Regions from separate parts of the Micromonospora sp. NBC_00821 genome, predicted to be linked through region 3. Evidence: predicted binding sites of a transcription regulator. Region 3 holds the regulator's gene; each other region holds the start of a gene.
What was found. Region 3 encodes HrcA, which represses chaperone genes, less so after heat shock. Its sites were predicted from a motif close to GGTTNGCACNCTCNNNNNGAGNGTGCNAACC; they were not measured.
Positions count from the first base shown of each region.

Region 1: the regulator HrcA is predicted to act here: its motif matches at 7,477-7,507, upstream of groES (co-chaperone GroES).
Region 2: the regulator HrcA is predicted to act here: its motif matches at 2,460-2,490, upstream of groL (chaperonin GroEL).

Region 1 is NZ_CP108880.1:6,575,826-6,586,053, forward strand. Features, by position in the region: gene OHB44_RS30140 (helix-turn-helix transcriptional regulator) at 104-919, opposite strand; gene OHB44_RS30145 (WhiB family transcriptional regulator) at 1,173-1,556, shown strand; gene OHB44_RS30150 (hypothetical protein) at 2,366-2,926, shown strand; gene OHB44_RS30155 (molybdopterin-dependent oxidoreductase) at 3,411-5,183, opposite strand; gene groL (chaperonin GroEL) at 5,318-6,958, opposite strand; gene groES (co-chaperone GroES) at 7,029-7,343, opposite strand; gene OHB44_RS30170 (THUMP-like domain-containing protein) at 7,603-8,799, shown strand; gene ybaK (Cys-tRNA(Pro) deacylase) at 8,825-9,304, shown strand; gene OHB44_RS30180 (sugar ABC transporter substrate-binding protein) at 9,484-10,228, shown strand, end outside.
Region 2 is NZ_CP108880.1:6,915,899-6,926,126, forward strand. Features, by position in the region: gene OHB44_RS31735 (GNAT family N-acetyltransferase) at 1-259, shown strand, start outside; gene OHB44_RS31740 (hypothetical protein) at 338-586, shown strand; gene groL (chaperonin GroEL) at 643-2,265, opposite strand; gene OHB44_RS31750 (hypothetical protein) at 2,538-3,710, opposite strand; gene OHB44_RS31755 (cold-shock protein) at 3,805-4,008, opposite strand; gene OHB44_RS31760 (GNAT family N-acetyltransferase) at 4,334-4,864, shown strand; gene paaN (phenylacetic acid degradation protein PaaN) at 5,106-6,779, opposite strand; gene OHB44_RS31770 (hypothetical protein) at 6,908-9,100, shown strand; gene OHB44_RS31775 (GNAT family N-acetyltransferase) at 9,110-10,129, opposite strand.
Region 3 is NZ_CP108880.1:5,948,477-5,958,704, forward strand. Features, by position in the region: gene dnaJ (molecular chaperone DnaJ) at 1-866, opposite strand, end outside; gene hrcA (heat-inducible transcriptional repressor HrcA) at 942-1,964, opposite strand; gene OHB44_RS27095 (DUF4870 domain-containing protein) at 2,190-2,816, shown strand; gene hemW (radical SAM family heme chaperone HemW) at 2,884-4,107, opposite strand; gene OHB44_RS27105 (enoyl-CoA hydratase-related protein) at 4,127-4,915, shown strand; gene OHB44_RS27110 (SDR family NAD(P)-dependent oxidoreductase) at 4,963-5,727, opposite strand; gene OHB44_RS27115 (hypothetical protein) at 6,111-6,911, shown strand; gene OHB44_RS27120 (phytanoyl-CoA dioxygenase family protein) at 7,133-8,035, shown strand; gene OHB44_RS27125 (low temperature requirement protein A) at 8,220-9,407, shown strand; gene OHB44_RS27130 (low temperature requirement protein A) at 9,433-10,228, opposite strand, start outside.

The DNA.
Region 1 (10,228 bases), 630 kb from region 3:
CGCGCGGCGTACCCCTGCTGTCGCGCGGCGTACCCCTGCTGTCGCGTGGTGTGCCCCGGCTGTCGTCACGCGGGGTGCCCTGCGGCCGCGCGACGTGCGTATGTCAGGCGACCAGACCGGCGCGGAAGCCCGCAGCCACCGCGTGGGCCCGGTCCCGGGCGCCAAGCTTGCGGAACAATCGGCGGGCGTGCGTCTTCACGGTGTCCTCCGAGACGAACAACTCCCGGCCGATCTCCGCGTTGCTCTTGCCCTCGGCCATGCCGAGCAGCACCTGAAGCTCACGCTCGGTGAGGCCGATCGACGCCCGACTGGGTCGGGCGTTCGGGGCGGGACGGCCCGGGTCGGTCTGCGCCGGCGACTCGCCGGTTCCCGCCTCCGCCTCGTCGTCGCCCCGCTGCACCGGCACCGAAGCCAGCCCGGCCGGCCCGTCGGCGGCCGTGGCCGCCCAGCCGGGCTCACCGGAACCACGCGGCGACGGCCCGGAGCGGCCGGAACCACCCACCGCCGCCGCGTCGCGGGCCGGATCGGTGATCCGCTGCCGGGAGGCTCGGCCGGGGGCTGTGAGCAGCAGTAGCGCCTTCGCCACCGCGCTGGTCAGGTCATGGTCGACATTCTGGATGAGCCCCCGGGCGCCGGCGCTGATGGTGGCCGCCGCGGCCTCGGACTCCTCGGTACCGAGCAGCAGCACGGCCGCCTGCGGCGCACGTGCCAACACCCGACGGACGAAGCCGGCGCTGTCCGGCCGGGTGAGGGCCGTGTCGGCCAGGACCACGTCGGCCGGTCGCTCGGCCAGCCGCAGCATCACCTCGGGATCAGAGACGGCGGTACGAACGATCGCGGACAACCCCAGCCGCGCGGCAGCAGAAGTAAGGTGCTGGGCCGCGAGTGGTGTCCGAACGCACACAAGAACGGTACGCACTGTGGTCTCCTCTCCGCCAACGAGCAGACCATGACGCGGTCGGCTGGGGAGGGGGTTCCCGGCAATCCTTCGAACTTTTCCGACAGATGGGGCAAAAGCCGCAATTTCCCGGACGTTTTCGATCACAGACGTGTGAGTTGACGACGGCCCGGGTACCGGGAGATCCAGGCCGGGAACGGTGCGCCTGCGCGGCCCGCCGCCCGGATGCCGGCCATAAGGATTCTCGCGGAGCCGCGCGGGAGGAGGGGTGCTGATGTCGAACGTACGTAGACTGCCCGGACCCATCGTCGATCTCTGGGACTGGCAGCGACTCGGTGCCTGCCGAGGGCGCGACAGCGCTCAGTTCTTCCACCCCGACGGTGAGCGTGGTTCCTCCCGGCTGCGTCGCGAGTCCGCCGCCAAGTCGGTCTGCCGCGCCTGCCCGGTTCGCGCCGAGTGCGCCGCCCACGCCCTGTCGGTACGGGAGCCTTACGGCGTGTGGGGCGGCTTCAGCGAGTCGGAGCGTCTGCGACTGCTCGCCGTCGGCTGGGAGGACCTGGCAGACCGCCGGCACGCCCGGGTCGACGTCGCACGGCTGGAGGCCCGACTGGGCCGCCCGCACAAGTCGACCGTCCCGGCGCAACGCAACGTCGCCTGACCCGACGCGTCCCGAACATCCACGAAACCGCGCCCTCACCCGTTGGGCGCGGTTTCGTGTCGTTCATGCGGTTCCCCCACGGCCAAGGCCCGCGCCGCCGCCGACAAGCCTTGAGCAACACCGGTTCCTTGATGTCGGGGCATCCCGCCCGAACACCCGATGGCAATGACCCGGACTGGATCAAGCGAGCGTTCGGCCCGAGCGGCAGGCAGAAGAGGTGCCCTGAGTAGCTTTGTCCGGTCTGGGGTATTCGGGCCGGGTGCAAGGCTTAGGCTGCTGCGAGGTATGCGACCTTTGTCCGGTGACCGGATGCACTCGTGGGCCGGAATCATGGCCGGGCGGGGGTCGTTACATACCCTGACGATCGCAGTACCACCGGCCCGCCGCCCGACCCCTGAGGGCTGGTCGCGCAGGTTGGAATGCCAGCCTCCACCCGGTCGTTACAGTCCCCACGAACGGCCGTCGGGCACCGCCTCGATAAGGGTGCCGGCAGGTGGGCCAACCCCGGAATGACCCCGGCCCCCCGGTCGTTACAACCCCCACGAACGACCGTCGGGCACCGCCTCGACGAGGGTGCCGGCAGGTGGGCCGACCCCGGAATGACCCCGGCCCCCGGGTCGTTACACAGGGTCCCGGCGCCACGAGCCCCCCGCGCTCGGCAGGTCGCCGACCCGACGCCCCACACGGCGTCACCCCCCAAGACTTTTTCCCCGTTGTTTGTTGCAGCGCCGGACGAGGTGCTCACACCCGTCACTGCCGTTCCCCCTTTTTGGCGGTGTGGGTGTTCTACCCCCGAAGGAGCTACCCCCATGAACACGATCTTCCGTAAGAGCATGTTGTCTGTTGCTGGTCTCGCGTTCGCTGGTGGTGTGTTCGCCGGCCCGATCGCCGCCCACGCCAACCCGGTGGATGCCAAGCCGGTCGCGGTGGCTGTGCAGTCGGCGGCGCCGAAGCCGCAGGGCGACCAGTCGCGTATCAGCCTGAATGACGAGCAGACCGCGAACGTGAAGGCGATCATCGCCGCTACGAAGAAGGCTGGTCTGCCGGAGCGGGCCGCGGTCATCTCGATCGCGACGAGCCTGCAGGAGTCGAAGCTGGAGAACCTGGGTCACCTGGGCGACATGAACGACCACGACTCGCTGGGCCTGTTCCAGCAGCGCCCGAGCTCGGGTTGGGGTACGCCGGAGCAGATCACCGACCCTGAGTACTCCACGACCGCGTTCCTCAAGGGTTTGAAGCAGGTCGACGGGTGGCAGGACATGGCCTTGACCGACGCCGCGCAGACCGTACAGGTCTCGGCCTACCCGGACGCCTACGCCCAGTGGGAGCAGCAGGCCACCGACCTCGTTGCCCAGCACTGGAACAGCTGACCCACACCACCGCACCACACCACAAGCACCCAGCACCAGGGCACGGCACCACCGCACCACCGCGACAACACCACAGCAGGACACCGACCTCTGGCCGGCACCCGCAACCCCGGGTGCCGGCCAGCGGTGTTTCTCTGCTCCGAGTCCACAGACCTGAATCCGCAGATCTTGGACACTTTCCGTCCAGCGCGAACGGAAAGTGTCCAAGATCTGCGTGCGTGGTCCGGGGCACCACCGGTCCACCCGCCGTCCCGCCGTACCGCCGTACCGCCGTACCGCCGGAGAATCGCGGGAACCCCGCAACGCAGGTCGCGAACCAGCCCACCGACCCGCAGAGCAGGTCACGAACGCGCACCCGCAGAGCAGGTCACGAACGCACAGGGCAGGTCACGAACGCGCAGAGCACGTCGCGGACACACGTCGCGGACACACGTCGCGGACACACGTCGCGGACGCAGCCCGGGCGACGACGCCATGGCGTGGATCAGCGGACGGTCACTGTGATCGTGTGCCAGCCGGTGGCGCCATCCGGGACGACGTCCTGCGTACGTTCGGTCTGGGTTTCACCGGTTGCGTCGGTCGCGCGGACCTGAAGCCGGTGCTCGCCCAGCGTGGCCTCCCACCGCCAGGACCACTGCACCCAGGTGTCCACCGACACTGTCGGGGCCAGCGCGGCTTCCTGCCACGGGCCGTCGTCGACGCGTACCTCGACTCGGCGGATGCCCCGGTGCTGCGCCCAGGCCACCCCGGCGACGGTCACCGGGCCGGCGGTCAGCCTGTTACGTCCCCTGGGCGTGTCGATCCGGGATTGGGTCTTGATCGGCCCCTGGGGGGACCAGCCGCGCGGCACCCAGTACGCGTCGAAGTCGGCGAACCGGGTCAGCTCCAGTTCGGTCACCCATTTGCAGGCCGACACGTAGCCGTAGAGTCCTGGCACCACCACTCGGGCCGGGAAGCCGTGCTCGACCGGCAGCGGCTCGCCGTTCATCCCGACGGCCAGCAGGGCGTCCCGGCCGTCGCGCAGCGCGGCGGTGGGGGTGCCGCAGGTCCAGCCGTCGACCGACCGGCCGACGACCTGGTCGGCGTCGTCGTCCGGCTCGACCTCGTCCAGCAGTTCCCGCAGGGGTACGCCGAGCCACAGGGCGTTGCCGATCAGGTCACCGCCCACCTCGTTGGAGACGCAGGCCAGCGTGACATACCGCTCGACCAGCGGTCGGGCCAGCAGATCCGCGTAGCTGTAGGTGCGTTCCCTACCGACCCGTCCGTGGATCCGCAGCCGCCAGGTGTCCGGGTCGACCTGGGGCACCACCAGCGCCGTGTCGATTCGGTAGAACCCGAAGTTCGGGGTGACGTACGGCGCGAGCTGCGTCAGTGAGAGGTCCGCGCCCGCCGGTACGGCAGGTGCGGGGGTAACCGGCGCGGGCAGGCGGATCGCGTCGCGGGCTGCGGACACGCCGCGCCGCCCCGCCAGCCAGCGCCCACCGAGGCCGGCCACCACGGCCGTCCCGAGCAGCACTCCGCTGCCGGTGAGGAATCGCCGCCGCGACTCGGGGTCCACTTCGGCAGGCCCGACCGGTTCGACAGCCGCCGTCGGTCCGGCCGGTGTCACCGGCACCGGCCCTGCCGGCGACACCGGCACCGATTCACCCGGCGGCACCGATTCTCCGGGTGACCCCGGACCAACCGGCGACCCCGGACCGGCCGACCCGGGACCAGCCTGCGATCCCAGGCCAGCGGTCGACACCGGACCAGCCTGCGACACTGGACCTGCCGATGGCACCGGGCCAGCGGGCGGCGTGGGTGGTGACCAGGACCAGGGGTCCAGCTCGAACGGCCCGCCGATGAACAGCCAGAGCACCAGGGCGCCGAGACCGGCGCCGACCAGGGACGGCAGCGCGTCGGCGAGGTCAGCGCCGGCGCGGGTCAGCGCGGAGGCCACGCCGATGACGCCGAACGCGGCAATGCCGGCCAGGCCGAGTGCCAACCGGCGGACCGCCAGTACGCCGAAGAGCGCGGCGAAGCCTCCCAGCAACACGGCAGTGCCGACCAGCAGCGCGATCTTGTCGGCGGTGCCGAAGAGGTCGATGGCGAGTTGCTTCAGCGACTCGGGGACGGCGTCGACGACGACCCCGCCGACCGCGACCAGGGGCGCCGACCGGGGACCGGTCAACACCGCGACCGGTTCGGCGATCCCGATCGCGACGGCGGCGGCGGTGATTCCGGCCAGCGCGGCGTACCGCCGTGACGTGGTGCTCATCGGCCCAGTGTGCGCGATCAGCTCGCCGGGTCGCCAACAACGTCAGCGTTCGGTAATGACCTACCAGCCCGCGAGAACGAGCCGGGGCGCACCGCCTTACAGCGGTGCGCCCCGAAACGGGTGTCGCTACCGGATCAGAAGCCCGGGCCGTGCTGGTGGCCGTGACCGTGGCCGTGCCCGCCGCCGGCGGCCGGCTCGGCCTGCTCCGGCTTCTCCACCACGAGGCTCTCCGTGGTGAGCAGCAGACCGGCGATCGAGGCGGCGTTGGTGACCGCGTTGCGGGTCACCTTCACCGGGTCGATGATGCCGGCCTTGACCAGGTCGACGTACTCGCCCTTGGCGGCGTCGAGGCCGTTGCCCCACTTGAGGTCGGCGACCTTCTGCGTCACGACGTAGCCGTCGTGACCGGCGTTCTGGGCGATCCAGCGCAGCGGCTCGACGAGCGCCTTGCGCACGACCGAGACGCCGACCTTCTCGTCACCGGTGAAGCCCAGGTCGTCGTCGAGCACCGAGAGGATCTGCACCAGGGCGGCGCCGCCGCCGGGCACGGTGCCCTCCTCGACCGCAGCCTTGGTCGCCGCGATGGCGTCCTCGATGCGGTGCTTGCGCTCCTTCATCTCGACCTCGGTCGCCGCGCCGGCCTTGATGACGGCGATGCCACCGGAGAGCTTCGCCAGCCGCTCGGCCAGCTTCTCCCGGTCCCAGTCGGAGTCGGAGGCCTCGATCTCCTTGCGGATCTGAGACACCCGGTCGGCGACGTCGGCCTTCTGGCCACCGCCGTCGACGATCGTGGTGTTCTCCTTGTCGACCACGACGCGCCGGGCGGTGCCGAGCACCTCCAGGCCGACCTGGTCGATCTTGTAGCCCAGCTCCGGGGCGACCAGCTCGGCACCCGTGGAGATCGCGATGTCCTGCAGCATTGCCTTGCGCCGGTCACCGAAGCCCGGGGCCTTGACCGCGCAGACCTTGAGGGTCTTGCGCAGCGAGTTGACCACCAGGGTGGAGAGCGCCTGGCCGTCCACGTCCTCGGCGATGATCAGCAGGGGCTTGCTGTTCTGCAGGACCTTCTCCAGCAGCGGCAGCAGCTCCTCGATCGCCGAGATCTTCTGGGTGGTGACCAGGATGTACGCGTCCTCAAGGACGGACTCCTGACCCTCCAGGTCGGTGACGAAGTTCGGCGAGATGAAGCCCTTGTCGAACTGGAGACCCTCGGTCACGTCCAGTTCGGTGGTGAGCATCGAGCCTTCCTCGACGGTGATGACACCGTCGCGGCCGACGCGCTCCATCGCCTCGGCGATCAGGTCGCCGATCGTGGAGTCCTGCGCGGAGATCGTCGCCACGTTGGCGATCGACTCCTTGCTGGTGACCTCGGCGGCACGGCCGAGCAGCGCCTCGGAGACCTTCATGGCCGCCGCGTCGATGCCCCGCTTGAGGCCGGCCGGGTTGGTCCCGGCGGTCACGTTGCGCAGACCCTCGCGAACCATCGCCTGGGCCAGCACTGTCGCGGTGGTGGTCCCGTCGCCGGCGACGTCGTTGGTCTTGGTCGCCACCTCCTTGACCAGCTGCGCGCCAAGGTTCTCGTACGGGTTGGTGAGCTCGATCTCCTTGGCGATGGTCACACCATCGTTGGTGATCGTCGGCGCACCGAATTTCTTGTCCAGGACGACGTTGCGCCCGCGCGGGCCGAGGGTGACCTTGACCGCGTCCGCGAGGGCGTTGACACCGTGCTCCAGCAGGTGCCGGGCGTCGTCCGAGAAGCTCAGGATCTTCGCCATTAATGTCCCTTCGAAGCGCCATTGCCCCGGCCCGGCGAGCCGGACCGGGGCAGTGGCACTGATCGGTTGCTTACTTCTCGATGACCGCGAGGACGTCGCGGGCGGAGAGCACCAGGTACTCCTCGCCGGCGTACTTGACCTCGGTGCCGCCGTACTTCGAGTAGAGGACGGTGTCGCCGACCTGCACGTCAACCGGAACCCGGTTGCCGTTGTCGTCGACGCGCCCCGGGCCCACAGCGAGGACGGTGCCCTCCTGCGGCTTCTCCTTGGCGGTGTCGGGGATCACGATGCCCGACGCCGTGGTGGTCTCAGCCTCGTTCGCCTGGACCACGATGCGGTCCTCGAGCGGCTTGATCGCAACCTTGGTCGCGGTAGTCACGGGCATACCCTCCTGGGGTACTGGTTTCGTTGCTGGCCAGCGGGGCTGACCAGCGTCAATCTGCCTCATGCCACCGGGCGGTGCCGTCGTCGCGGGTGCCGGTCCGCCTGGCGTGCGCACCCGGGTCGCGAGACCCGGAAGCTGGCACCCTCAGGGTGAGAGTGCTAATCGCAGGTTATTCCGTGGCTAGCACTCCGTCAAGGAGAGTGCCAGCGAGTCGCGCCCCGCCAGCCAGGATTTCCGGGTCGGCCGGGACAATGGCGGGGTGGATCTCGATCAGCTGGCGGCGCTGCGTACCCCTGAGGGGTCGGCCGCGCTCACTGCGGCGGCCGACCTGGCCGGCGGTGATCCACTGGTCGCGGCGTCGGCGCTGCGCGCGACCGGGGTGCCGCCGACGTTGGCTGCGGCGGCCCTCACCCAGGCCGAATTGCGGCACCGGGCGGTGGGCAAGTTCGGCCCGGCCGCCGCTGGGATGTTCCTCACCCGTCCCGGCCTGGAGCAGGCCACCCGCCGGGTGGTCGCCGACCGTCGGGCCGCCCGGTTGTCCGCGGCCGGCGTGCGCTCCCTGGCCGACCTCGGGTGCGGGCTCGGGGCCGACGCGCTGGCCGCCGCCCGCGCCGGCATCCGGGTGTACGGGGTGGAAGCCGACCCGGTGACCGCGGCGATGGCCGCCGCCAACGCCGAGGCGGCCGGCCTGGCCGAGCTGTTCACTGTCGAGTGCGGCGACGCGACCGGGTTCGACGTGTCAGGGGTCGACGGGGTCTTCTGCGATCCGGCCCGCCGCACCACCGGCACCGGGCGGCGGATCTTCGACCCGCGCGCCTACTCGCCACCGTGGGACTTCGTCACCGGGCTGGCCGAGCGGGTGCCGCGCACAGTCGTGAAGGTCGCGCCGGGCCTGGACCACGCGCTCATTCCGGCCGGCGCGGAGGCCGAGTGGGTCAGCGTGGACGGCGACCTGGTCGAGGCCGCGCTCTGGTGCGGCGAGCTGGCGGAGGTGCCCCGCCGCGCCACCGTCTACCGCCAGCGGGGCGCCGAGACCCACCGTCACCAGCTCACCGGCTCGGGTGCCGCCGAGGCGCCGGTCGGGCCGCCGAGGCGCTACCTGTACGACCCGGACCCGGCGGTGGTGCGCGCGCATCTCGTGGCCGAGCTGGCCACCGAACTGGACGCCACCCTGGGCGATCCGAGCATCGCCTACCTCTACGCCGACCGGCCGATCCGCACCCCGTACGCGCGCTGCCTGGAGATCACCGACGTGCTGCCGTTCTCGCTCAAGCGCCTGCGGGCGCTGCTGCGCGACCGCGGGGTGGGCCGGGTGGAGATCCTCAAGCGGGGTTCGGCGCTCACACCGGAGCAGCTCCGGCGGGACCTGCGGCTGGCCGGGAACGCGGCGGCGAGCCTGGTGCTCACCCGGGTCGACGGCGCACCGACGGTGCTGGTCGGCCAACCTGTCGGCTAGCCCCGTCTCGACTAGCCTCGTCGCTGTGGCGGGACAGGGCACGCCGGCAACGGCACTGTTGGTCAAGCACGGAGTCGCGCATCGCACCCATCCGTACCGGGTGTCACCGGACGCCCCGAACTACGGCGCGTTGGTGGCGGTGGCGCTCGACGTGGCACCGGAGCGCGTGTTCAAGTCGCTGGTGACCGCTGTCGACGGCGCGCTCACTGTGGCGGTCGTCCCGGTCACCGGCGAGCTGGATCTCAAGGCGCTCGCGGCGGCGGTCGGCGGCAAGCGGGCAGCGTTGGCCGACCGGGCGGTCGCCGAGCGGGCCACCGGTTACGTGCGCGGTGGGATCAGCCCGCTCGGGCAGCGTCGACGGTTGCCCACGGTGTTGGACGAATCCGCGCTGGATCTCCCGACGATCTACGTCTCGGCTGGTCGGCGTGGTCTGCAACTCGAACTGGCCGCAGCGGATCTGGTGGCGCTGACCGACGCCCGCACCGCGCCGTTGCAGACCCACTGACGACAGTCGTTACGTCGACTCCCCCGTGGGATACCCAGGGAGTAACAGTCGCGTTGCTGAATTGTTATCGCTCCCAACAAACTATGCACCTGCGCGGTCTTGTGGAGCCGGTGTGACGCGAAATACGTTGCCGGACACAACAAAACAACACCTCCCCCACCTCCGAAAGGACCCTGCACATGCGTAAGGGGATCCTCACCATCGCCGCCGTGGGCCTGCTCACGACCGGCGGCTTGACCGCCTGTGGCGACGACTCCGGCGACAAGGCCGCCTCCGCCAAGACCCCCAAGATCGGCGTGATCCTCCCGGACAGCAAGTCCTCGGCCCGCTGGGAAACGGCGGACCGTCGGTTCCTGGAGGAGGCGTTCAAGGCCGCCGGCGTCCAGTACGACATCCAGAACGCCCAGAACGACAAGACGGCCTTCCAGACCATCGCCGACCAGATGATCACCGGTGGCGTGACCGCCCTGATGATCGTCAACCTGGACTCCGGCACCGGCAAGGCCGTGCTCGACAAGGCCAAGTCGCAGGGTGTGGCCACCATCGACTACGACCGGCTCACCCTCGGCGGCTCCGCCCAGTACTACGTCAGCTTCGACAACGAGACCGTCGGCAAGCTCCAGGGCGAGGGTCTGACGAAGTGCCTGACCGAGAAGGGCGCCAAGAACCCCGTCGTGGCGTACCTGAACGGCTCCCCCACCGACAACAACGCCACCCTCTTCAAGGCCGGCTACGACTCGGTGCTCAAGCCGAAGTTCGACGCCAAGGAGTACGTCAAGGGCCCTGAGGACGCGGTGCCGGCGTGGGACAACGCGCAGGCCGCGACGATCTTCGAGCAGCAGCTCACCAAGGCCAACGGCAAGATCGACGGCGTGCTCGCCGCCAACGACGGTCTCGGCAACGCGGCCATCTCGATCCTGAAGA
Region 2 (10,228 bases), 970 kb from region 3:
CAACGGCGAGGTGCTCGGCTTCGCCGCGTACGGGTCGTCGCGGCCGAGTTGGTTCGGGCCGATGGGCACCGCGCCGGCCGCGGAGGGCTCGGGCATCGGTGGGGTGCTGTTGCGGCGCTGCCTGCGCGACCAGCGGGCGGTGGGGCTGGACCGGGCACAGATCGGCTGGGTGGGACCGGTGCCGTTCTATTCGGGTAGCGCGGGTGCGTGGATCGAGCGGGTCTTCTTCCTGTACCGGCGAACCCTACCGACGGCATAACCGGGGCAAACAGGACAAAGATCCATTCGCCCGCATCGGCCATCGACGCCCCCTACCGTTTCGGTAGAGGAGGCAGCCATGACCACGGATGACAACCAGACCGAGGACGGCCCGCCGATCACCTGGAAACCGGTGGGTGAACTCCCCGGCCAACTGCCGTTCGACAGGCTCGACTACGGCGACGCCGAGCAACTGGCCGAGATGACCACCGAGGGCGAGCCGTCGGTGGCCGAGGAACCGCAGGAGATGGTGGACGCGCCGATCAAACTGCCTCCGCCGTACAGCCGGGCACAGAAGCGGCGCAACCAGCGCCCACTACCGACCTGACGACGAACGGGGCGGACCGCGTCAGCGGCCCGCCCCGTTCGGTGTCGGAACTGGACTCAGAAGTCCATGTCCCCGCCACCCGGGCCAGCCGGGGCAGCCGGGTTCTTCTCCGGCTTGTCCGCGACAACGGCCTCGGTGGTGAGGAAGAGCGCCGCGATGGAAGCGGCGTTCTGCAGCGCCGAACGCGTCACCTTGGCCGGGTCGATGATGCCCGCGGCCAGCAGGTCGACGTACTCGCCGTTGGCGGCGTTCAGACCGTGACCCGCTTCGAGGTTACGGACCTTCTCCACCACGACGCCGCCCTCAAGGCCGGCGTTGACGGCGATCTGCCGCAGCGGGGCGTCGAGCGCGACCTTGACGATGTTCGCACCGGTCGCCTCGTCGCCGACCAGGTCGAGCTTGTCGAAGGCGGTCTTGCCGGCCTGAACCAGCGCGACGCCACCACCCGGGACGATGCCCTCCTCGACGGCGGCCTTCGCGTTGCGAACGGCGTCCTCGATGCGGTGCTTGCGCTCCTTGAGCTCGACCTCGGTGGCCGCGCCGACCTTGATCACCGCAACGCCGCCGGCCAGCTTGGCCAGCCGCTCCTGCAGCTTCTCCCGGTCGTAGTCGGAGTCGCTCTTGTCGATCTCGGCCCGGATCTGGTTGACCCGGCCCTGGATCTGCTCGGCGTCACCGGCACCGTCGACGATGGTGGTCTCGTCCTTGGTCACCACGACCTTGCGGGCGCGGCCCAGCATGTCGAGGCTGGCGGCGTCGAGCTTGAGGCCGACCTCCTCGCTGATGACCTGGCCACCGGCGAGGATGGCGATGTCGGTCAGCATGGCCTTGCGGCGGTCACCGAAGCCCGGCGCCTTGACGGCGACCGACTTGAAGGTGCCACGGACCTTGTTGACCACCAGGGTGGCGAGGGCCTCGCCCTCCAGGTCCTCGGCGATGATCAGCAGCGGCTTGCCCGACTGCATGACCTTCTCCAGGATCGGGAGCAGGTCCTTCACCGACGAGATCTTGCTGTTGGCGATCAGGATGTACGGGTCGTCGAAGACGGCCTCCATACGCTCCGGGTCGGTCATGAAGTAGGCCGAGATGTAGCCCTTGTCGAAGCGCATACCCTCGGTGAGCTCAAGCTCCAGCCCGAAGGTGTTGCTCTCCTCGACGGTGATGACGCCTTCCTTGCCGACCTTGTCCATCGCCTCGGCGATGATCTCGCCGACGGTGCTGTCGCCAGCGGAGATGGAGGCGGTGGAGGCGATCTGCTCCTTGGTCTCGACGTCCTTGGCGAGCTTGGACAGCTCCTCCGAGACGCTCGCGACAGCGGCCTCGATGCCCCGCTTCAGGGCCATCGGGTTGGCGCCAGCGGCCACGTTGCGCAGGCCCTCGCGAACCAGGGCCTGGGCCAGGACGGTCGCCGTCGTCGTGCCGTCACCGGCAACGTCGTCGGTCTTCTTGGCGACCTCCTTGACCAGCTCAGCGCCGATCTTCTCGTACGGGTCCTCGAGCTCGATCTCCTTGGCGATGCTCACACCATCGTTGGTGATGGTGGGGGCACCCCACTTCTTCTCGAGCACGACGTTGCGGCCCTTGGGGCCGAGGGTCACCTTTACGGCGTCGGCGAGCTGGTTCATGCCCCGCTCGAGGCCGCGGCGCGCCTCTTCGTCGAACGCGATCATCTTGGCCATACGGCGTTGTCCTCCTGGACACTCACGGGCCACCCGAGATGTGTGCCCCGGATGGGCCGCCTGGTGTACGCACCTTGGGACGTCGCCACCTGGCGACGACGACGTCCTTCGGCCGGGCCGGATAGCCCGCGACGACCGGCCATGTGCCGCCCCGGTGTCTCCACACCGGTGCAACCTGGCCCCACCGTCCCGACCATTGGCACTCACGGTATGCGAGTGCCAATGACTTGTTTAGCACTCTCACCTGCCGAGTGCAAGCACGATGCCGCCGCTCAGCCGAGTTCCGCGGCCAGTCCAGCGCTGTTCACCGGTGCCTCATGGGCACGCTGCTCGGCGTACGTCACCAGCAGACCGATCATCTGCGCGAGGTGGGCCGGCAGGGCTAGCACGGCGGTGATCCCGATCACCACCACCGCTCCGACGGCGGTACCCGCCGAGGAGAACGGATCCGTTCCGAGCGGGGAGGTGCCGATTCCTTCCAGGGCACCGGGGATCAGGGTGCCGACGATCACCGCGGCGGCCACCAGGGCCACCCGTCCGAGAAGCAGGCCGAGCCGGTCGTGGAACATCCGGAACGATCGACCGATCGGGTTGTGCCGTTCGAAGAGGTAGACCGGGCCGGCCATGCTCAGCGCGAAGGCCAGGTAGATGCCCGGCAGCACGCAGAAACAGAAACCGACGCCGATGAGCAGACTGATCAACAGGGTCCAGCCCCACAGCCCGAGTGCCCGACGCAGGCCGTAGCGCAGCGCGGCCTCCAGGCTGGCCGGCTGACCGGCCGCCTGCTGGGTGATCACCCAGGTGCCGGCGGCCCACCCGACGGCCTGCACCAACCCGACCACCACACTGCCGCCGACCAGCAGGACGAGGAGGCTCAGCAGCTCGGCGGCGAAATTGTCCGGCAGCGCGGGGGTCGACGTCGATTCGGCCTGGGCGGCCCACTTCGCCGATGGGTCCAGCCCGAGGGAGACCACCGAGAGCACCGCCGCAGGCAGCACCTGGGTGAGCAGCATGATCGGCACCAACTGCCGCCAGCCCCGGCGCAGCGCTCCCCCGCACCGGTTGAACCAGCCGCCGATGCCGGCACCGGGCGGCGTGACCAGGGCGTCGTTCGGGTCGAACCCGTGACCCGGCGGGTACCAGCCGACGGGCGGCCCCGGATACCACGGCTGCCCGCCGTAGGGACCCGACCCGGGCGGGTAACCCCCGGTGGGCGGGAACACCCAGCCCTGCGGTGGCGGGGCCGCACCCCAGGCACCCTGCGCGGGATCCCAGCCGGGCGGCGGGGCGGCGGGGCCGGAGGACGGGCCGGCCGGGGGCATGCCCGGCCCCCAGCCGGGGGGCGGACCGGCGTGGCCGGGGCCGCCGGCTTGCGAGGACGGATCGGACGGGTCCGGCTCCCCCGACCCGGAGGAAGGAGTGTGCGGGGGTGGCTGGTCGGTCATGAACGCTCCTCAGCTTTGGCTGGAACGGTTCACGATCTTCCCGGCTGAGTGCCCCTGCCGCAGCCCCGACTCACGGGCCGATCGGCCAGGAAGCTCAGCCGATGACGCGTACGTGCTCCGCCTGTGGGCCCTTCTGGCCCTGGGTGATCTCGAACTCGACCCGCTGACCGTCGTCCAGCGCCTTGTAACCGTCCATCTCGATCGCGGAGAAGTGAACGAACACGTCCTGACCGCCGTCGACGGCGATGAAGCCGTAGCCCTTCTCGGCGTTGAACCACTTCACGGAGCCCTGTGCCACGGTGCACTTCCCTCACTCTGCCCGGCGTTGCCTGATTCGGCGCACGGCACGGCCGGGCGCCCCGGACCACCGACTCAGCGATCGATGACCGCCATTGAATGAGGTGGCCGAAATCGCACGCTACACGAGGAGTGACGGCCGCGCACTGCCACAAATCAGACACACTTCGGGGCGTCCCGAGCGCGCTGATCGGCCGGGTTCCCCGGCCATCGGATTCGCCCGCGTCATTCGGAGAGGGGCAGGGTCGCAGGGCAGCCCTCGAGATGATCGCGATCGGGCCCAGCTCGCGAAACGCCAATCCCCGCCCTGTGGTAGGCATGCGGACATGACCACCGACATGGGCTCGCCGGCCCTACGGCTCGCGGAGATCCGCCGGGTCCGGCCGGAGGACGCCGCCCGGATGCGGGCGCTGCGCCTGGAGATGCTCGCCGACGCGCCGTTGGCCTTCCTGGAGACCCTGGCGGACGCGGCGGCCCGACCGCACAACGAGTTCGCCGCCCGGGTCGCGTACACCTCGGCCGGTGCCGGTAACGCGCAGTTCGTCGCCGACCCGGGCGGCCGGCTGGTCGGGCACGCCGGTGGTACGACCCACCCGAACGAACCGGGGCTGACCGTGATCTACGCCGTGTACGTCACGCCGACCTGGCGCGGCAGCGGCCTGCTCGGCGAGCTGATCGACGGGGTGGCCGCCTGGTCGCGAGCCTGTGGCCGACCTGAGCTGCTGCTGGAGGTGGTGGTCGGCAACGACCGCGCCTACCGTGCCTACCAGCGCCTGGGCTTCGAGGACACCGGGGTACGGGTCCCCCACCCGAACATCCCAGCCCTCACCGAGCTACAGATGCGCCGAACAGCCTGACCCACAAACCACCTCCAACGATCACCACCGCCACGCGGACGGCCGGCGCGCGCCGCCCAGCCGTGATGATCACGCTCGATCCAGGATGTAGTGGTCATCATCCGACCAGAGGCCACTACTTCCTGGGTCGAGCACGATCATGGGAAAAGCAGAGGCTCCGGGCCGGACACGCCGACGACCACCGCGCCCACGGCGGGTTTCCGGGGCAGCCCGACCCGGAAACCCCCACCGCGACTAGAGATCAGACATGACGCCGTGACTGCACGATCCGGAACCGGTTCGCCACATAAGCCCCGTCGGTCAGCGCCGAGTTGGCCGCCGCGTTGGCCCCACTGCCGTGGAAGTCGGAGAACGCCGCCGACTGGTTGACGAAGACGCCCCCGGTGAGGTTGCAGGACAGGTGAACCCCGACCTCGACCGCCACCGCCTCGGTTGCGTCAAGCACTGCCTCGTCGGTCGAGTAGACCCCGGCGGTGAGCGCGCCCTTCTCGCCGACCGTCCGGCGCAGCAGCTCCAGGCTGTGCGTGGTGGAGTCGGTAGCGATGGCGAACGAGATCGGTCCGAACCACTCCCGGCCGTACGTCTCCGCGTCGTCAGCGGCCAGCTTCACGATCGTCGGGGTACGCACCACCGCGTCGGCGTACGACGGGTGGGCCACGGCCCGCGACTCCAGCACCGGCTCGCCGACCTTGGTCACCTCGGCCAGCCGCTCCAGCACCCCGTCGTTGACGATGGCGCCGGTCAGCTCCACACCTCGGGCCGGGTCGGCGGTGAGCTTGCCGACCGCTGCGGCGATCCCGCCGGCCACCTCGTCGAAGCTCTTGTGCCCCTGGTCGGTCTCGATGCCCCCGGCCGGGATGAGGATGTTCTGGGAGGTGGTGCACATCTGCCCGCTGTAGAGGGTCAGCGTGAACCCGAGGTTGCGGCACATGCCGGCGAAGTCGTCGGTGGAGTCGATGACGACGGTGTTGAGGCCGGCCTTCTCGGTGTAGACCGATGCCTGCCGCGCGTGCGTCTCCAGCCAGTCGCCGTACTCGGTGGAGCCGGTGAAGTCGACGATCCGGATCGCCTGGTGCAGGGCCAGGTCGCTGGCGAGCTTCTCACCGGGCGCCTCGGCCGCCAGCATGATCAGGTTCGGGTCGAACCCGGCCTCGGCGAGCACCTCCCGGGCGTACTTCACTGTGATGGCCAGCGGCAGCACCGCGCGCGGGTGCGGCTTGACGATCACCGGGTTGCCGGTGACCAGCGAGGCGAACAGCCCAGGGTACGAGTTCCAGGTCGGGAAGGTGTTGCAGCCGATCACCAGCGCCACCCCACGCGGCACCACGTGGAACGTCTTGGTCATCCGCAGCGGGTCGCCCTTGCCGGCGGCCTTCTCCCAGCCGGCCGTGCCCGGGTGCCGGGTCATCTCGGCGTACGCGTACGCCAGCGCTTCCAACGCCCGGTCCAGCGCGTGCGCGCCACCGGCCTGGAAGGCCATCACGAACGCCTGCCCGCTGGTGAACTGCACAGCGTTGGCCAGCTCGAAGATGTGCTTGTGCAGCCGGTCGAGGATCTCCAGGCAGACGCCGACCCGGGCCTGCGGGCCGGCGTCGCGCCACGCCGGCAGCGCGGCGGAGGCGGCGCTGATCAGCTCACCGGGGCCGGCGTGCGGGTAACGCACCGCCAACTCCACCCCGAACGGGCTCGTCTCGGTGGCGACCCGAACGCCCGCGCCGGGCTGGTCGAGCGGGAAGTCACCACCGAGGTACGCCTCGAAGGCGGCCTTGCCGTCGGCGGCGGCAGTCTCGCCGTACACCCGGGGGCTGGGGGATTCGGGATAGGCGGACCAGTAGCCCCGCTCCGTGATCGCGGTCAGCGCACGGTTGAGGGTGTCGGCGTGCCTGTCGTACAGGGGATGCGGGGTCTCCGTCATGCCCGCCATCATGCCGCAGTCCGGTCCGCGAGCAGAAGCGCCAATGGCCGACGGCACGAGGTTGCTCGCGGCGGCAGCGGGTAACCGCGGGCCTCCGGCCAGGAAAGCCGGCCAGGGGAGGGCGGCGGGTGAGGATCACCGAGATCCGGGTGCACGGGGTCGCCGACAAGGGGCCCGAGACGATCCTCGACCGACCGATCGTCGCGCGGGTCGCGGGAGACGACAACGCCGGCTTCTACCGGCCGCGGCCCGGCTACGGTGCCGCCGCGGACCGCAACGGGGTGACGCTTGAGGCGTACCGCTGGAGCAGGCTGACCGGCGGGACCGCCACCCGGACGTTCTCCCTGGTCCTGCTCTTGCCGTTCATGCTCAGCAACATCGCGGCCTGGATGCTGCCGGTCACCGGACGCGGCGGCCACGCCGCGCGGGCGCTGTGCCGACTGTTGGCAGCGACGATGACCGCGATGTACGTGCTCTCCACCGTCGGGGTGTCAGTCGACCTGATCGCGTGGCAGTGCGCGGCCTACCCGAGGTGCCTGGAGGGGCGGCGGGAGTTGTCGTGGCTGGGCGACGTGCCGCCCGGGCAGCGGCTGGCGCTGCTTGCCGTACCGCCGATCATCGCGATCTTCCTGATCTGGCGACTCGGTGCCCGGAGCTGGCAGCTCCCCGAGGACAGCGACCACGCGCCCGGGGTGGGTGCGGACCGGCTCGACGCGCCCGCTTTCTGGGACACCCGCTCGCTGCTGCGCCGCCTGCGCTCGGTGCACGTCGCGGTGGCGTTGGGCACGCTCGACATCACTCTGCTGTTGGTCCTGGCACCGCACGACGCGACGGTGCCCGGCTGGCTGCTGCTGGCCGCGGACGTGGCGCTGCTCGCCGGCGCGGTGGTGCTGCTCTGCCGGCCGGCGATAGAACGGCGCGGAGAGCAGGACCAGCGGAGTTCGCGGACGATCCGCTGGGTGGCCGTGGCGCTCACCGCGCTGACAGTGGGCTACGCGGTGGTGCCACGGTCGCCGTGGAAGGCCGAGGGGATGTTGCCGGGGTACGGGCTGCTGGTGGCCGGGCTGTTCGCCGGGCAGGTGGTGCTGCTCGCGATGCTCGGCCTGGTGGTGGCGGTCCAGCGCCGTTCCCTCCCCCGCCCCTTCTTCCTGCTGGCCGGGTTGGGGGCGCCGGTGCTGATAACCGTCGCGATCGGGCTGGGCGTCGCCTACTCCTCGGGCCTGACCTACGGGCTCGCCGAGTATCTGGACCGTGGGTCCAGCCCGACGCCCGCACGGCCGCTGCCGCCCGGCGCGCCACCGTTGTCGCCGCCGATCGCCTACCGCTGGGTCACCCTCGGCTTCACCCTCGCAGTGCTCCTGGTGGTCGTGACGGCAGTGCTCGTGCCCCGGCTTCGCCGTGCTCGTCGCCGTCGGGAGGCCGAGGAGCTGATCCGGCGGGACTATCCGGAAGCCTCCCGGGCGGCCCCGGAACGGGTCCGGGCCGTCCGCGACGCGGTCGTGCGCGCCCGACTGACGGATCGGCTCGGAGGGCTGTTGGCCACCGCGTACGTGGTGTTGGCGCTGCTCACCCTGGCTGCGGCCGGGCTCTCGGTGATCGGTCCCGGCCCGGGTGCGCTCGCGCTGCGACTCGGCGGCGAGTCGCTGGCCCGTCCGGTGATCTTCGTGACCGACCTGGGCGCCCTGCTGATCGGGTTGTTCGCCACGGTCCTCGCGATAATGGGACTTGTCGCCTACCGTTCCGGCGCGATCCGGCTGGTCGGGGTGCTCTGGGAGCTGGCCACCTTCTGGCCGCGTGCCGCGCATCCGCTCGCCCCGCCGTGCTACGTCGAGCGGGCGGTCCCCGAGCTGACCCGCCGGATCGGGCAGCTCACCGCCGACGGGAACGCGGTGCTGCTGTCCGGGCAGAGTCACGGCAGCGTGCTCGCGGCGGTGACGATCCTTCAACTGCCCGACCACTGCCGCCGGCGGGTGGCCCTGCTCACCTACGGCTCCCCGCTCGGCAACCGGTACCGGCGGATCTTCCCGGCGTACGTCAGCGACGAGATGTTGCGCGAGGTCGGCAGCCGGTTGGCCTGGCGGTGGATCAACCTGTGGCGGTACACCGACGCGGTGGGCGGGGCGGTGTTCGTCCCGTTCGTCGACGGACCCGACGACCCCGCCGCCCGGGTCGACCGTCGGGTACGGGATCCGAAAGGGCTGCTCATCCCACCGACCGACACCGTGCCTCCGCCGGTGCAGGGCCACCGGTTCACTCCCGACGACGACTTCCACGCCGCGGTCGGCGAACTGGTCGAGCGCCTGGAACGGACGGGCGGGTGACCTGTCGACTCAGAGGGTGAGCTGCCAGTCGGTCCAGCGGTCCACCGGGCGGAAGCCGAGCTGTTCGTTGATCGACACCATGTAGCTGTTGCTGGCCGCGTTGAAGGTGTCGATCACCCGTACCGCCGGCTCGTGGGTGAGCAGGTGGTGCAGGTTTTCCGCCTTGGCGATGAGGCCGAGCCGGTGCCCACGGTGGGCCGGGTCGACGATGGTGATCTGCTGGAACGCGTGCCAGTCGGCGGAGGCGCCCACGTCCAGCAGCGTCCAGGCGACCAGCCGACCGGACGCCTCGTGCCGCATCCCGAGGTGGTAGCGCCGCCGGCCCCGGGCGTCCAGTGCCCGCTCGTTGCCACGGATCCGCTCGGCGTCCACCTGCTCCGGCTCCCACTGCACGTCGCCCATGGGCGCGTCCATCAGCAGCCGGCCGTCGAGGTAGGCGATGTCAGCCACGTACTCCTGTGGGGTGGAGCCCTGCCAGCAGACGGAGTGATAGCCCTCGGCTCGCGGTCGGGCCTCGGCGAGCGCCGCCCGCAGAGCGACCCGGTCGATCTCGCCGACGTCGAGCCGACGACGCACCTCGGCGAGGGCGGGTTGGGCGCCGGTCGCGGCGGCGAACGCGTCACCGGCCACGCTTCGGGCAGCGCCGCCGGGCAGCGCGGAGACGGCCATCGCCACCACCCGCTTGCGGCAGTGCTCGCGGAGCAGGCGCAGCCCGTACTCGTGCAGGGCCCGGCCGACGCCCCGGCGCCGCAGCCGCGGATGCACCAGCAGCTCGGCGGTGGCGTTGTCGGGGTTGTCGAGCTGCGGCAGGTCCAGTTGGAGGTAGCCGGCCGGCACGCCGTCCAGGCGGGCCAGCGCCCAGAGCGACCGGGTGCCGGGCATCGGCGAGTGGAACATCGCGTCGAAGCGACGCCGGCAGAAGGGCGGGAAGTCCGGGAGATCAGCGTCGTTGGCCGCCGACCCGATCCGGTACGCCTCGTCGACCGATGTCCGGTCGGCGCCGTCGAACGACGCGATCGTGATGCTCATGCCGGTGAGCGTGCACCGTACAAAAGCGATCGGGCCAGCGAATTACTCGCTGGCCCGATCGAACGTTGGTCGGGAGGGACACTCGCACAACGCCTCCGG
Region 3 (10,228 bases):
GTCAGCCGGGTGCCCAGGGCCGCCGCCGTCATCGGCACCGTGACCCGGCAGTGCAGGTCGTCGCCCTTGCGGGAGTACACGTCGTGCGGGCGCTCGTGGATCTCCACGTAGAGATCGCCGGCGGTGCCGCCGCCGGGGCCCACCTCGCCCTGCTGGGCCAGCCGGATCCGCATGCCGTCCTCGACGCCGGCCGGGATCTTGACGGTCAGCGAGCGGCGGGTCCGCACCCGGCCGTCGCCGGCGCAGGTGGGGCAGGGGTGCGGGATGGTGGTGCCGTAGCCCTGGCACACGGTGCACGGCCGGGCGGAGACCACCTGGCCGAGGAAGGTGCGCTGCACCGACTGCACCTCGCCCCGACCGCCGCACGCCTCGCAGGTCGCCAGGTGCGTGCCGGCGGCAGTGCCGGCGCCGGAGCAGGTGGTGCAGAGCACAGCGGTGTCGACGGTGATCGGCGCCTCGACGCCGAAGGCCGTCTCGTGCAGGTCGAGTTCGAGCCGCAGGATCGCGTCGGCGCCCGGGCGGGTACGCGGCCGTGGGCCACGCGCGCCACCTCCGGCACCGCCGAAGAACGCGTCCATGATGTCCTGGAAACCGACGAACGGGCCGGCGCCTCCGGGCCCACCCGGGCCACCGGCGCCGCCACCACCAGGGGCGAGCGGGTCGCCACCCAGGTCGACGATCTGCCGCTTCCGGTCGTCCGAGAGGACCTCGTACGCGGCGTTGATGTCCTTGAACTTCTCCTGAGCCTCCGGGTCCGGATTGACGTCCGGGTGGAACTGGCGCGCCAACTTGCGGTAGGCGCGCTTGATCTCGTCATCGGAGGCTTCCCGGCTCACACCGAGAATGCCGTAGTAGTCCCTGGCCACTGCGTTCCGTGTCCTCATGTTCGTCTCGCGTTGCGCCGGTCGGCGGCCGCAGCCGGCCGCATCGGCCCTGACCAATCAGTTCTGGGCCAGCAACTCGCCCACGTAGCGTGCCACGGCGCGCACCGTGGCGATGTTGCCGGGGTAGTCCATCCGGGTGGGCCCCAGCACCCCCAGGCCGCCCACGATCGTGGTGCCCGGGCCGTACCCGGTGCTGACCACCGAGGCGGCGCGCAGGTTGTCGAACTCGTTCTCGTCGCCGATCAGCACCCGGGTCGTGCTCGGCTCGGTCTCACCGATGAGCTTGAGCAGCACGACCTCCTCCTCCAGAGCTTCGAGGATCGGCCGCAGGGAGCCCTGGAAGTCGAGCAGGCCACCCCGGGTGAGGTTCGCGGTGCCGGCGAGCGCGATCCGCTCCTCGTGCCGCTCGACGAGCGTCTCCAGCAGGACTGTGGCGAGCGTGGTCATTGTCGGACGCAGGCCGGTCGGCGCTTCCTCGACCAGCGCCTGCACCAGCGGCGGTGTCTCGGACAGCCGGGCGTTGGCGAGCTTCTCGTTGATCAGTCGGCGCAGGTCGGTGACGTCGTCGGCGGGCACCGGCCCGGGCAGCTCGACGAGGCGCTGCTCCACCCGCCCGGTGTCGGCGATCATGACGAGCATCAGCCGGGTGGTGGAGATCGGCACCAGCTCCAGGTGACGCACCGAGGAGCGGGCCAGGCTCGGGTACTGCACGACGGCGACCTGCCGGGTCAGCTGGGCGAGCAACCGCACCGTGCGGTGCACCACGTCGTCGAGGTCGACAGCGCCGACCAGGAAGCGCTCGATGGCCCGGCGCTCGGCCGGGCTGAGCGGCTTGACCCGGGACAACCGGTCGACGAAGAGGCGGTAGCCACGGTCGGTGGGCACCCGGCCGGCGCTGGTGTGCGGCTGCCGGATGTAGCCCTCCTCCTCCAGCACGGCCATGTCGTTGCGGACCGTGGCCGGGGAGACCCCGAGCTGGTGCCGCTCGACCAGCGCCTTGCTGCCGACCGGCTCCTGGGTGGAGACGTAGTCTTCGACGATGGCGCGGAGCACTGCGAGTTTCCGGTCGTCGAGACCCATCCTCCGCACCTCCTGTCGCACGTCGGCCGCCGGCGCTCTGGGCCGGCCGGGCCGTCCTGGCACTCGACTGTAACGAGTGCCAGTCTACGTCGGCAGGCCCGCCGACGCGATGATCAACGGCCACCCTTCGGTGCGGCCCACACCACCCTGTCAGGCCGATCGGCCCACACTGCCAGGCGGTGTCGCTCTGGTGCGGCGTTGCCACTGGCACCTACCGTGACATCCATGACTGAACCTCCTCGCCCTCCCGGGTCGGGCGACCCCGGCAACTACCCGCCGGAGCCCACCTCCCCAGGCCCGTTCCCGTCGGCCGAGCCGCCCACCGCACCACTGTCCGGGGCACCCGGCCCGGCCGGCTATCCCCCGCCCGGTGGCTATCCGCCGCCCACCGGTGACCAACCGCCGTCAGGCGGCTACCCTCCGGCAGGCGGCTACCCCCCGGCGGGGGGCTATCCCCCGCCCGGCGGCTACCCGGCCGGTGGGGCCTACGGCGGCCCCGGCGGCGGCTACGCCACCAACGAGGACAAGACCTGGGCGCTGGTCGCGCACTTCGGCGGCGCGCTCGGCGCGCTGGTCAGCTTTGGTCCGCTCGGCTTCGTCGCCCCGCTGATCGCCTACCTGGCCCGCGGCCAGCAGTCGCCGACCGTTCGGGCGCACGCCCTCGCCGCCCTGAACTTCCAGATCCTCTGGTCGATCATCGCGTTCGTGCTGCTCTTCGTGAGCTGGTGCCTGCTCTTCCTGCCCAGCATCGCCGTCGTGGTGATCCAGATCCTGTTCGGGATCATCGCCGGCATCAAGGCCAACGAGGGCACCCCGTACCGCTACCCGATGACCGCCAACTTCATCAAGTGAACCAGGCCGGCCGCTCCCCCGGCCGGCCCGGTTCACCGCTGTCCCGGTCCGGGGGGCGGTGGGCGAGTCAGGGCAGCAGGTCGCGGACCACCGCGTCGGCGAGCAGCCGCCCGCGCAGTGTGAGCACCGCCCGGCCGGCGGCGTACTCGTCGGCGGCCAGGAGACCGCCGGCCAGCGCCCGTTCGGCGCCGGCCCGGCCGGTGGCGTCGAGCACCGCCAGCGGCAGGCCGCTGGCCAGCCGCAGCCGGAGCATCACGTCCTCCATGTGCGCCTCGTCGACGGTGAGCACCTCCCGGGCCAGACCGGGAGACGCGCCGGCTGCCAACCGCTGGGCGTACGCCGAGGGGTGCTTCACGTTCCACCAGCGCACCCCACCGACGTGGCTGTGCGCCCCCGGCCCCAGCCCCCACCAGTCCGCGCCGGTCCAGTAGAGCAGGTTGTGTCGGCAGCGGGCCTCCTCGGTGCGGGCCCAGTTGGAGACCTCGTACCAGGAGAGCCCGGCCGCGTCGAGCGCGGCCTCCGCGGCCAGGTAGCGGTCGGCGGCCACGTCGTCACTGGGGTACGCCAGTTCGCCGCGTCGCATCCGGGCGGCGAGCCGGGTGCCGTCCTCGACGATCAGGGCGTACGCGCTGACGTGGTCCACCCCGGCGGCGACCACCTGCTCCAGCGAGGCGGCGAAGTCCTCGGCCCGCTCCCCCGGGGTGCCGTAGATCAGGTCCAGGTTGACGTGCTCGAACCCGGCGTCGCGCGCCTCCAGGGCGGCGGCGGTGGCCCGGCCGGCGCTGTGTTTGCGGTCCAGGATCGCCAGCACCCCCGGGGAGGCGGACTGCATGCCCAGCGAGATCCGGGTGTAGCCGGCGGCCCGCAGCAGCTTCAACGATTCCGGGGTGACCGACTCGGGGTTGGCCTCGGTGGTCACTTCGGCGTCGGCGGCCAGCCCCCAGGTGCGGTCGATGCCGTCGAGAATGCGGGCCAGGTCGTCGGCGGGGAGCAGGGTGGGCGTGCCGCCGCCGACGAAGACGGTGTCGACCCGGGGCGGCGGGGTGTCGCCGAGCACCCGGCCGGCGAGCTTCAGCTCGGCCAGGACCGTGTCCGCGTACCCCTCGCGGCTCGCGCCGCCGCCCAGCTCGGACGCCGTGTAGGTGTTGAAGTCGCAGTATCCGCAGCGGCTGGCGCAGAACGGGACGTGCACGTACACGCCGAAGCCGCGCGCGCCGACCGCCGTGGTGGCGGTGGCGGGCAACGATCCGTCGACGGGGACGGTCTCACCATCTGGAAGGACGCCGGGCATGGCCACTAGTGTGCCCGGCATGACCTCTCCCGACGTCCTCGTGCGGGTCGCCACGGCCCGTGGGGTGACCACCCTCACCCTGGACAGCCCGCACAACCGCAACGCGCTCTCCACCGGCCTGATGACCCAACTGCTGGCCGGGCTGGCGGATGCTGTCGCCGACGAGGCGGTCCGCGTGATCGTGCTCGACCACACCGGCCCGGTCTTCTGCTCCGGCGCGGACCTGAAGGAGACCGCCGCGGCGTACGCCAGCGGGACGGTGCCGGCGGGGATGCTGGGTGACGTGCTCGCGGCGCTCTGGGAGTGCCCGAAGCCGGTGCTGGCCCGGGTCGGCGGGCCGGCGCGGGCCGGTGGGCTGGGCCTGATCGCCGCCGCCGACCTGGCGGTCTGCGCCGACGAGGCGACGTTCGCGTTCACCGAGGTACGCATCGGGGTGATCCCGGCGGTCATCTCGGCGACCGTGTTGCCCCGGCTGCACCCCCGCGCCGCCGCCGAGCTGTACCTGACCGGCGACACCTTCGACGGGCGCCGGGCCGCCGAGATCGGGCTGGTGACGGCCTCGGTCCCGGCGGACGGGTTGGACGACGCGGTACGGGGCTACTGCGACTCGCTGGTGCGCGGCGCGCCCGGGGCACTGGCCGGCGCGAAGGAGCTGCTGCGCCGACCGGGTACGGCCGAGCTGCGCGCCGATCTGGCCCGGCTCTCCGCCGTCTCGACCGGTTACTTCCTGTCGGACGAGGGGCGTGAGGGGGTCATGGCGTTCCGCGAGAAGCGACCGGCGCGCTGGGTGCCCGCTCTCGACGACTGACGATCGGGGCGCCGCCGTCGTTCGGCGGCGCCCCGTTTCCTGCCGGGTCACCAGGCGGTCGCGCCGCCGTCGACCGGGTAGTTCGCCCCGGTGATGTACGACGCCCGGTCGGACGCGAGGAAGACCACCAGCTCGACGACCTCCTCGGGGCGCGCGAAGCGCTTGAGGAGCGTCTTGGCGGTGATGGCGTCCCGCGCCTCCTGGTTGTCACCGAGGTCGCGTTCGCTGGCCGGAGTGAGTGTGGGCCCGGGGCTGATCGCCACCGCGCGGATGCCGTGGGGCGCGCCTTCGAGCGCGAGCTGTCGCGTCATGCCGATGATGCCGGCGTTCGCGGCGGTGTGACCGACCATCGGCGGGACGTGGCCGCCGATCAGCCCGGCCATGGAGGCGGCGCTGATGATGACGCCGCCACCGCGCCGGACCAGGTGCGGCCAGGCGAACTTCGACACGAAGTACGGAATGTCGAGTTCCCCGGTGATGGTGTAGCGCCAGTCCTCCACGGAGAAGTCGGGCATCGGGCCGAAGCGGAGCGCGGCTGCGTTGTTGTAGACCACGTCGAGCCCGCCGTAGGCGGCTGCGGCGTCGTCGACGAGCTTGCGTACCTGCTCGGGGTCGGTGAGGTCGACCGGCGCGATGCCGGTCATCTCGCCGCCGGCGCTGCGGACGAGTTCGACAGTCTCGTCGTTACCGGCGACCTGGAGGTCGGCCCCGACGACCTTCGCGCCCTCGCGGGCGAAGGTCAGTGCCGCGACGCGCCCCAGACCACCGCCGGTGCCGGTGATCAGCACGACCTTGCCATCGAGCGTTCCCATGGAAATCCTCCTCGTTCGGCGACCAACACGTCCGGCTATGCGGCGGTAGGTCGGATTGACATGTCAACCGACTCAAGTCCTTGACCGGTCAATCGCTTCCCGATATCGCTTACCCGGTGATGCGCGCGACACCCCTGCACCACGGGCTGATGCCGCAACGACGCGGCAGGTGAGATCGCGAGCTGAGCGGGAACGTCGCCAACCGGTACGCGACAGCGGAGCCGCCCCGAATCGGTCGGAGTCGGCCAGGCTGGGCCCGAACCGCTCGGACGACCCGCGGAGGGCCGGCGGGGACGTACGCTTGGCGAACTGTCGATCTGGGGGTGTGGGTGCGAACTCGGGCAACCGTGGCGGGTGGAGTGGCGCTCATCCTCATCGCCGTGATCGCGATCTGGCTTGTCGTACGGCAGGTCGGCGACAATCTGACGTTGCCACTGATGGCACGCAAGTGCACGGTGCAGGCCGACGGACGGGTCGCGCTGGACGCCGACCAGATGGCCAACGCGGCGACCATCGCGGCGATCGGCGCGAAGCGCGGAATGCCCGAGCGGGCCGTCGTGGTCGCGCTCGCCACCGCGTACCAGGAGTCCGGGCTGCGCAACCTCGCCGCCGGCGACCGCGACTCGGTCGGCCTGTTCCAGCAGCGGCCAAGCCAGGGCTGGGGCACTCCGGCGCAGATCCGCGACCCGCGTTACGCGGCCAACCGGTTCTACGCGGCCCTGAAGAAGGTGCGCGGCTGGGAGGAGATGCGGGTCACCGACGCCGCCCAGCGGGTGCAGCGCTCGGCGTTCCCCGAGGCGTACCAGAAGTGGGCCGACGACTCCGAGGTCCTCAGCCGGGCCCTGCTCGGCGACGCCAGCGGCGCTGTCGCCTGCTCGGTGGGGCGCACCCCGGCGATGCACGGGGCGGCGGCGGCCGCGCAACTGACCCGCAACCTGGTGCTGGACTGGGGGCTGAAGGGCACCGACCCGACCGACCCGACCGGGTTGGCGGTGACTCCGGGCGACCAGCGCGACGGCTGGCGGTACGCGCACTGGCTGGTCTCGCACGCCCAGGACCACGGCGTGAAGCGGGTTCGCTTCGGCGACCTGGAGTGGACCGCCCGCGACGGCTCGTGGGGCCGGGTGGACGGCCGGCAGAACCCCGCCGGCCAGGTGGTGGCCGAGGTGTTCAACGAGGGCTGATCGACCCGGATCTCTTAACCGGCAGTCACCGCACAATCGGGCAAAGCGCACCTAATCGCACTATTGATCACTCGGATCTCACTCTGTGCGATTCTCTCGCTGCGTGGGGTCCCGCCGTGGCCCAATCCCGCACGACACCCTCCCCGAGGCCTGGACCGCCGCGTTACGATCGGCGGCCTGTGCCAGAAAAGGTTTCACCTCATGGGGAGGGGTACGACGCGGTGTTCGATTACGGCGACCGGACCGGTTACGAACCGATCAGCGACACTGACCGCAAGGAGTTCCACGAGCAGGGCTTCCTCCTGCTGCGCAACGTCCTGACGGAGGACCACCGGGCGGCGCTGGAGGCGGCGGTCGACCGCGTCTACGCGGAGGAGCAGGCCAAGGGCACCACCAAGAAGGACGGCACCCTGCACCTGCTGGGCTTCCTGGAGCGCGACGAGCTCTTCGGTGAGCTGCTGACCCACCCGGTCGCCTTCCCGTACATGTGGGGGCTGGCCGGCTGGAACATCTACACCCACCACAACCACCTGGACGTCACCCCGCCGGCCGCCGAGCCGGAGAAGCCGTACTGGGGTTGGCACCAGGACGGGTACCGGCAGAACTCCGACCCGGAGACGATGGACCCGAACCTGCCCCGGCCGATGTTCTCGCTGAAGGTCGCGTACGTCCTGTCGGACCTCTCCGAGACCGGCCGCGGCGCCACCAAGGTCATCCCGGGCAGCCACCTGAAGAACTCGCTGCCCCGGCCGGCGGACCTCACCGTGCAGAACCCCGACCCGGAGGGCACGGTGGAGATCACCGCCAACCCGGGCGACGCCTTCATCTTCGACCGCCGGCAGTGGCACTCGCGGTCGACGAACCTGTCGACCATCACCCGCAAGATGCTCTTCGTCGGGTACACCTACCGGTGGATCCGTCCCCTGGACGAGCTGCACCCCGACGTGGACGGCGAGTGGTACCGCAACCGCACCCCCGTTCAGCGCCAGCTGATCGGTGAGGGCACCCACACCGCCAACTACTGGGGCATCAACTGGGACGGGTACGTCGACGACGAGATCCCGCTGCGTAAGGAGCTCAAGGAGCGCGGTCTGCTCGACCGCAACATCCCCTGGCTCCGCTGATCCACTGCTCGTAGGACGGCCCCCTGCCGACGCCCAGCGTTGACAGGGGGCCGTTGCACGTCCGCGGACCGACCGCTCGGGCCGAGCCCGTTCCGGCCACCGGGAACCGCCCTGTCGGTAGCGTGGCGGGTGCGCAGGTCGGGGCGTGGTGCCCAGGGCGTGGGGTGGCACAGGAGGCAGCGCAGTGACATCCGCTCCGCTCCCCCGGATCCTCCGCCGCCGCGGCGAGCCGCAATACCCGACCTTCCTGGAACTCTTCTTCGACCTCGTCTACATCTTCATGTTCTCCCGGCTCGCTGCCAGCCTTGCCGAGGACCTGACCATCCGGGGCGCGGCGCAGACCGCCGTCCTGCTGCTGGCCGCCTGGTGGGTCTGGGTGCTGACCGCGTGGCTCACCGACCTGTTCAACCCCCGACTTCCGATCATCCAGGCGACCACCCTGCTGGTCATGCTCGGCACCCTGCTGATGGCGATCGCGACTCCGTACGCCTTCGGTCGGTACGGCTGGCTCTTCGTAGCGGCCTACTTCGCCATTCACCTGGTCCGCGACGCCGTCCTGATCCCCGGCACCCGGGTGAACCGACCGATCCAGGCCAGGAGCATCCGGGTGTTCTTCTGGTTCGGCGTCACAGTGACGCCCTGGGTGGCCGGGGTGTTCGCGGACGAGACCGCCCGACTGGTGCTCTGGTCGCTCGCGGTGGCTGTCGACCTCGGCTCCGCCCGGATCGGTTGGCCGACGCCGAGACTGGGGCGTACCGAGCTCACCAGCCAGATCTTCACCGGGGTGCACCTCTCCGAGCGGCACCGGGCGATCTTCATCGTCGCGCTCGGCGAGTTGATCCTGAGCACCGGCACGGGGCTGGCCGGCAGCGGATTCACTGCCGGCGCGGTGGCTACCGGCGCTGTCGCGTTCGTCAGCGCGGTTCTGCTGTTCCAGCTCTACTTCCAGCGGGTCCAGCGGATCCTGGCACCACCGAGCGTCGCGACTGTGGAACGCGTCCGCTCCGGCACCTCCACCTCGTACAGCCATCTGGTCATGGTCGCCGGGGTGGTGTTGGTCTCGACCAGCACCTCGCTGGTCATCGACCGGCCGTTCGGTAGCGCCCCGGCCGAGCTGATGGTCGCCACCCTCGGCGGACCGGTTCTGTTCCTGCTCGGCAGCGTCCTGTTCGACGCGGTGGTGACCGGCCGGACCCTCTGGTCCCGAGTGCTGGCGATCGTGGTGTTGTGTGCCCTGATGGCGCCCGCCACACTCCTGCTTCCGCCGCTGGCCGCCCTGGTGCTGGCCAACCTGGTCCTCCTGGTCACCCTTGTCGGCGAGGGGATGGCCGCGCGTAGCCGCCTGGTCGGGGCCGCCGCGCCATCGCGATGAAGCGCCGCCGGCGACCCGGACAGAGTCACCGCAGCATCGGCGGTGCCGGTGTACGCGCGTGTCGCCGGGTGCTCACCAGGTTCGCCACGGCGATCAGGAGCAGCACCGCCATGGCGAGCAGGGCGATCAGCACCGGCGGCAGCAGGGGCGTGGCCGGCGCCACGCACGCCAGCAGCACCAGCCCGGCCACCCGGGACCGTGAGATCCGCCCGAACACTGTGAAGTCGAGGACGCCCCGGCCGACCAGGTACAACGCGGGTCCGCCGAGGATCACCGCGGCCCACGAGGGCGGGGTCTCGCCCAACGGGCGGCTCACCACGAGCCGGCTGGTGACCGCCGCGCCGACGATTCCGGCCACCATGATCAAATGGGTGACCGCGGCGGACTGGGTGAGCAGCGCCGGATAGGACGACCGGGCGATCGCGTCGGTCAGCAGCTCACCGGCGCGGTAGATGTAGATCCGCCACATCAACACGATGGTGGTGAACACCACGAGGAGAGCCCAGGCTCGCTCCATCGTGTACTCGCTCATGCTGAAGGTCGTGCCGGTCACGAAGATCGAGACACCGAGCGCGACGATGACGAACTGCCGGTAACGCTCGGCCACCCGCGCGCCGGCCAGCCGCCAGTCGCGCGGTCGTGAGCGGCCGATCCCGGGCACCGGCCAGCCCAACGCCGCTGCGCCGTACTCGACGATGACAGCGAGCACCCAGATCGCCAACTGCCCCGAACCGCCGACGAGCGCCCCGCCGATCCAGCCGACGCCGGCGACGGCCTCCCAGATCAGGATCCGGATGCTGCGACGCGGCGGCCTCCTGAGC